One region of the Paraliobacillus sp. JSM ZJ581 genome, then DNA from elsewhere that is predicted to be linked to it. Evidence: a T-box and tRNA genes for the amino acid it is inferred to sense, from the RefSeq annotation. Region 1 holds a T-box; the other holds one or more tRNA genes.
What was found. The T-box of region 1 lies ahead of alaS (alanine--tRNA ligase). A T-box ahead of a tRNA ligase gene usually reads a tRNA of that ligase, here a tRNA-Ala.

Region 1 (3,427 bases):
TTTAACAGAAAAGCTCCAACTATTATTGGATGGAGAATTGATAATGAAAGAACAAGCTGATAGAGAAGATGGTGAATTATCTCCATATGATTTTTTGTAATCTGATCTAGTATTGCTTCATACAATCTGCTCTATTTTACTATGATATTTGTATATAATCATTTTATTTTGGGGAAAATGATAGTAAAAATAGTAGCAGGAGTGAGTGTATTGCGTTGTCCAAATTGTAAAAGTAAAAACATTGGTCGGATAGGTAATCAACATTATTATTGTTGGGAATGCTTTATAGAATTAAAATTAGAGGAAAATATATTTCATATGGATCAAGTAGAAGAAGATGGCTCCTTAAGTTCATTAAATGATCTTTTTACAGAAGAAGATCGATCTTTACAAAGATAATGGATATCTTAATAAGGAGTAATCGATATGCTTTCAAGAAGAATTATTAGAAAGTGGCTTGGTCTATTTATTTTGGGAATTGTTATACTACTTTTCGTTTATCTATTGTATCTCTTATTTCCTTTTTACCGTCAATTACTTGCGATCATCATTAAAATCTTGCTGCCCTTTTTTATTGCGGCATTTATAGCCTATTTATTGCATCCTCTAATTGAAAAGATTCACCACTATCATATTCCTAGAAGTTTTGTGATTATTGGTGTTTATATTTTGTTTTTTGGAGGTGCTGCTGTTGCTAGCTATTATGGATTTCCAGCGCTAGTAAAACAAATAAAGGAGTTACAACAAGCATTACCAAATTTCTTTAATACATATCGTCATACAATTTATCGATTGTATGAAAACACTGCTTTTTTACCTGAAACATTTCATGATCAAATGGATGGTTTTTTTAGTCATATAGAAAATAGCGTTGAGGATTGGGTTGCGAATATATTAAAACGGGCGACCAGAATCATGGATATCGTAATGGTTATAGCAGTTATTCCTGTCTTAGTATTTTACATGTTAAAAGATTTTGATTTAATCAAATCAAGCTTAATTAAGTTATTTCCAAAGAAGCACCAGTCCAAAATAAAACTACTTTTACCTGCGGTTGATCATGGATTAGGAAGTTATATTCGAGGACAATTAATCGTTTGTTTCTTTGTTGGCTTAACATCTTATTTCATTTTAGTACTAATTAATATGAAATACCCACTAATATTAGCGATTATTATGTCAGTGACAAATATTATACCTTACTTTGGTCCACTTATTGGTGCGTTGCCAGCAATTATTATTGCTTTTACCATTTCAACGAAACAAGTAATCTATGTCGGTTTAGGCGTGATATTCGTTCAAATCATTGAAGGGAATTTACTATCGCCATATATCGTTGGAAAAAGTGTACATCTACACCCGGTTTTGATTATATTCATTTTATTAGTAGGTGGAGAAATTGCTGGAATTATTGGCATGATCATCGCTATTCCATTAGTAACCATTTTCAAAGTTGTTATGAATCAAAGTAAGCGTGACAATTTATCACCATAATCTTGCTTGTTGAGTGTATTGAATTTAACTTAAGTGAAAGGATGTATATTAGTTATTAGCTCAAGTTCTTTTCAAAATCCATGAAAGATTGACAGAAAATCAAAAATTAACTATACTATCGTAAATAGTGATTGAAAAACGTAGAGAAACAATAGTATGTAACAGACCATTTTAAGAGAGGAATTTCCGTGGCTGTAAGAAATTCTAAATGAAGGGTTACAGAAGCTAGTTTGGAGTGCAGCTAATTTCTGCCGGCTAAACACCGTTATCGTTTTAAGGTGATGAATCTTATGGTTCATAATCAGGGTGGTACCGCGATAGTCAACTCTCGTCCCTGCATATTTTTGCAGAGAAGAGAGTTTTTTTATTATCAAAAGAAGATTAATTATTTAGGAGGCTTTAAAAGATGAAGCAATTAACGTCTGCGGAAGTACGACAAATGTTTTTAGATTTCTTTGAAGAGAAAGGGCATCGCATCGAGCCTAGTGCATCTCTTGTGCCAAAAGATGATCCAACACTACTATGGATTAATAGTGGTGTAGCCACATTGAAAAAATATTTTGATGGGCGAGTGATTCCGAATAACCCAAGAATTGTTAATGCACAAAAATCAATTCGCACAAATGATATTGAAAATGTTGGTTTTACCTCTAGACATCATACTTTTTTTGAAATGTTAGGAAACTTCTCCATTGGGAATTATTTTAAAGAAGAAGCAATTATGTGGGCATGGGAATTTTTAACGGATAAAAAATGGATTGGCTTTGATCCAGAGAGATTGTCTGTAACTGTCCACCCAGAGGATGATGAGGCATATGATCTTTGGAAAAATCAAGTTAAACTTCCAGAAGAACGAATCATTCGATTAGAAGAGAATTTTTGGGATATTGGAGAAGGTCCAAGTGGCCCAAATACAGAGATATTCTATGATCGAGGCGAATCATTTGGCAATGATCCAAATGATCCGGAATTGTATCCAGGTGGAGAAAACGATCGCTATTTAGAGATTTGGAATTTAGTATTTTCACAATTTAATCATAACCCAGATGATACATACACCCCGTTACCTAAGAAGAATATTGATACAGGAATGGGACTAGAGCGAATGGTTTCCGTTATTCAAGACACACCAACGAACTTTGAGACTGACCTTTTCCTTCCCTTAATTAAAAAAATTGAGACGTTTGCAAATGTTAAATATGGAAAAAACAAACAAACGGATGTAGCTTTTAAAGTTATTTCTGACCATATCCGAACAGTTTCTTTTGCCATTGCGGATGGTGCATTACCTTCAAATGATGGTCGTGGTTATGTTTTAAGAAGGTTGTTGAGAAGAGCGGTTCGTTTCGCAAAACAAATTGGAGTTGAAAAGCCGTTTATGTATCAGCTAGTTGGTACAGTTGCAGAAATTATGCAAGCATTTTATCCTGACTTAAAGAAAAAACAAAGCTTTATCGAAAATGTCGTGAAAACAGAAGAGGAAAGATTTCACGAAACATTACATGAAGGTTTGGTAATATTAGAAGAGATTATTGAAAAAGAAAAACAGCAAGGTAAAAATGTTTTCCCAGGTACCGAAGTATTTCGATTATATGATACTTATGGATTTCCAAAAGAGCTCACAGAAGAATATATAGCTGATGTTGGATTTACTATGGATGAAGTGGGCTTTGAAAAAGAAATGCAGAAGCAGAAAGAGCGTGCGCGAAATGCAAGGCAAAAAGTAGATTCAATGCAAGTACAAGACGAAGTGTTTCATACATTAGAAGTAGAAAGTGAATTTATCGGTTATGATCAATTAACAGTCGATACAACGATTGGAGCTATCATTGAAAACAAAACATTTGTTGATCAATCTTCAGAAGAGGAACTGTACATTGTTTTAACAGAAACACCTTTCTATGCGGAAAGTGGCGGACAAATTGCTGATAAA
Region 2 (3,427 bases), on a different contig from region 1:
AGGTAAAACTAAAAGAAAGGATAGGATATGTGAGAAAATAACATATAAGGTGATGTGAAAGATGAGTAATGACTCTATTGAATCAATTGAAATCGAAATGGCCATTTTAACGAGAAGAATAACGATGCTTGCAACTGAGAAAAAAAAGGCATTTGACCGTTCTTCATATTTACTTTTACAAGCATTAGCTACTCATGGAGAAACTGGGGTAAAGAAGTTAGCGACTATCTTGCAATTAGATATTTCCACTATTAGTAGACAGGCCGCTTTACTAGAACAAAAACAATTAATAAGAAAAATACCCAATCGAATAGATAAAAGGTCTTATTATTATCAAATTACTAAAAGCGGAAAAAAAACATTACACGCTTATAAACAAAAAAGAATGGCATTTTTCTCAGATTTATTAGCAGATTGGTCACACAAAGACCGTATCAAATTTAGTCAATTACTAGAGAAATTTAATCAAACTGCACAGGAATATTATCGAAAAAAATAACATATTAAGGAACTAATGTGGTAAAAAATTGAACAATGCTATATAATACACCTATAGAATGAGGTGAGGAGATGATTGGTTTAAATGTTCTTTCCCTTTTAATATTGATCATACTGTATGTTGGTATACCAGTTGCCGTTATTTTATTATTAAAGTGGATTTATCATATAAAAAAGAACAGTGACTATCAAGTAGAACAAAACAAGCGTATGATTCAATTACTGAAAAAAATGGAAGACAATGCTTAATATAAGGATAACATTGCTTTCTACCTTCCTTGAAAATAGCAACGTATATGTAACGTTTATCCTTACATTAAAAAACTAACCTAATAGAATCCCTCCATTCCATTAGGCTAGTTTTACCTTGTTATCTATTTTAATAAATAATAGCTTGTACAATAAATGACGTGGATAAGTAAAGAGCTTACAACAGTCATTTATTATCCAAAATGTAATGTTACAGACATTATATCAATACTTATTAATTGCACCGTCTACTGCATGTCATTTTTTGAATGCTGGTGCTCCTTTTAATCAATTATTTCACGCTATAAAAACTATACTACCTATTTATTTTTAAAATCGGGCAAAGCGTTTTTTGTTACTATAGTATGGAGCATAGCGGGATCGAACCGCTGACCTCTTGCATGCCATGCAAGCGCTCTCCCAGCTGAGCTAATGCCCCAAAAAAAAAGACTCATCATTCACAACTAAACAAAATATATTCCTATAATCATCAGAAGTCTAATTACATTATAGCCACTTTCAAAACAAAACACAATTAATATTGAAACTTATTATTCATCTTTATCGTATAATTATTTGGAGGTGAAACGTTAATGGATATCTTTCTACTACTTGCACCGTTAATTGTTTTAGAAGCAATTCTCGTAATTGTAGCTCTATTAGCTTGGTTTAAAACCGATAAAACAAACGGCCCTCGTTGGCTATGGTTATTTATTATTTTATTGTTACAAATTATCGGTCCTATTCTATTCTTTATCATTGGGAGGAGGCAACAGTAATTTCATGTTCAACGTACAACATGTAACTAAAAAATTTAATGGCAATCCAGTTGTAAATGATATATCTTTTCGTTTGGAATCCGGAAAATGTGTCGCACTACTCGGGGCAAACGGGGCAGGAAAAACAACGACATTACGCATGTTATCTGGATTATTAAAACCAACAAGTGGCTCCATTTCTTTCGAAGGAATGAAACTAGGGGCTGATATTCGAAAACATATTGGTTATCTCCCGCAACATCCTGTTTTTCATGGTTGGATGACTGGGAAGGAATTTCTAATTTACGTTGGTCAACTTGCAAACTTAACAAAAATAAAAGCAACCGAACTTGCTGATTATTATCTTGAACGAGTTGGTATATTAGATGCAAAGGATCAACGTATTAGTAAATATTCTGGCGGAATGAAACAACGATTAGGTATTGCTCAAGCATTGATCCACAGTCCAAGTATGATCATGTTAGATGAACCTGTTTCTTCATTAGATCCAATCGGGCGCAGAGAAGTTTTAACATTAATGGAAGAACTAAAAGAACAAACGACGATTCTGTTTTCAACACATATTTTAAGTGACGCTGAAGAAGTTAGTGATGATTTATTACTCATGCATCACGGAAAAATAGTTGAATCAGGAACATTAAACGAGTTACGTCACAAACACCAAACGTCTAAGGTTAACTTATCTTTTCATGAATCAAATGAAAACTACCTTTCAATGATTGAGCAACTTCCTGGAATTACAACTTGTTACCTTGATCGTGAAGACATTGTTTGTGTCATTACGGATATGGAGTTAACACGACAAGCGTTACTAGCAAAAATAACAGCAGAGCAATGGCCGCTTACTAGGTTTGAAGTAAGTCGAACATCACTAGAAGATTTATTTATGAAGGCGGTGAAAAAGTGATGCAGTGGCGTACAATTTTCCGAAAAGAAATGTTAGAATACTGGCGTAATTTTAGTTGGATATGGGTACCAATTGTATTCATTATTCTTGCGATTATGGATCCACTGACTACTTATTATATGCCGATCATTTTAGACAAAGCTGGTGGACTTCCTGAAAGTGCAGTTTTTGAAATGCCTGATATTTCTGCTGTTGATGCATTTATGATGAGTCTGAGTGAATATAGTATGTTTGGTGTACTGGTGATTGTATTAATTACTATGGGGGCGATAGCAGGGGAACGAAAAAGCGGCGTAGTAGAGCTCATTTTAGTAAAGCCGGTACATTACGGAACGTATATCTCAAGTAAATGGGCTGCTAAATTAACTGTTGTATTGGCTTCTGCTAGCATCGGACTCTTAACTAGTTGGTATTATGTCAGTTTATTATTCGGTGACATACCATTTGTTCTGATCATACAAGCAATTTTCTTCTATAGTTTATGGTTCGTGCTTGTTATCACAATCACTATTTTCTTTAGTTGTTTATTCAAATCATCTTCGGCAGTCTTTGGCACTTCAATTGTTACTTTGATAAGTATGTCTGCTATTTATCGTGTATTCTCACATAAACTGAGCTGGTTTCCAAATAGCTTAAGCGGTCATATTAGTGAAATGCTACAGACTGAAACGATTTCAAATTCACTCTGGGGTGCGTCAATGATTACAATTGCCTCTACCCTAATCATACTATCTATTTCTATTCATATCTTTAGAAAAAAAGAACTCGCTTGACTAGAGGAAGCTTCTTATAACAGAAGCTTCCATTTTTTAAGAACATATAGACCTTCAAATGACTAAAAGTAAGTACTACCAGCCAGACATTTGTAACAATAAGCTTTAGAAATGTTGTTGTTTTATGTTATCTATAATTTACGATAGAAAGTTATTTTAAAACTATCTCAACAATTTCTGGGCAACTTTTGATTTCCAAATACCAAACCCCATTAAAGCAC

Region 2: it has a tRNA-Ala gene. The T-box ahead of alaS (alanine--tRNA ligase) is inferred to sense a tRNA for this amino acid. The anticodon was not compared.

Annotation. Positions count from the first base shown of each region.
Region 1 covers NZ_JBISEP010000009.1:8,507-11,933, forward strand. The annotation lists gene recD2 (SF1B family DNA helicase RecD2) at 1-100, shown strand, start outside; gene ACH6CY_RS07170 (hypothetical protein) at 178-399, shown strand; gene ACH6CY_RS07175 (AI-2E family transporter) at 427-1,494, shown strand; T-box leader at 1,627-1,833, shown strand; gene alaS (alanine--tRNA ligase) at 1,901-3,427, shown strand, end outside.
Region 2 covers NZ_JBISEP010000011.1:8,031-11,457, forward strand. The annotation lists gene ACH6CY_RS08125 (MarR family winged helix-turn-helix transcriptional regulator) at 62-499, shown strand; gene ACH6CY_RS08130 (hypothetical protein) at 571-747, shown strand; gene ACH6CY_RS08135 (hypothetical protein) at 956-1,081, shown strand; tRNA gene ACH6CY_RS08140 (tRNA-Ala) at 1,114-1,186, opposite strand; gene ACH6CY_RS08145 (PLDc N-terminal domain-containing protein) at 1,341-1,526, shown strand; gene ACH6CY_RS08150 (ABC transporter ATP-binding protein) at 1,531-2,433, shown strand; gene ACH6CY_RS08155 (ABC transporter permease) at 2,433-3,206, shown strand; gene ACH6CY_RS08160 (VanZ family protein) at 3,369-3,427, opposite strand, start outside.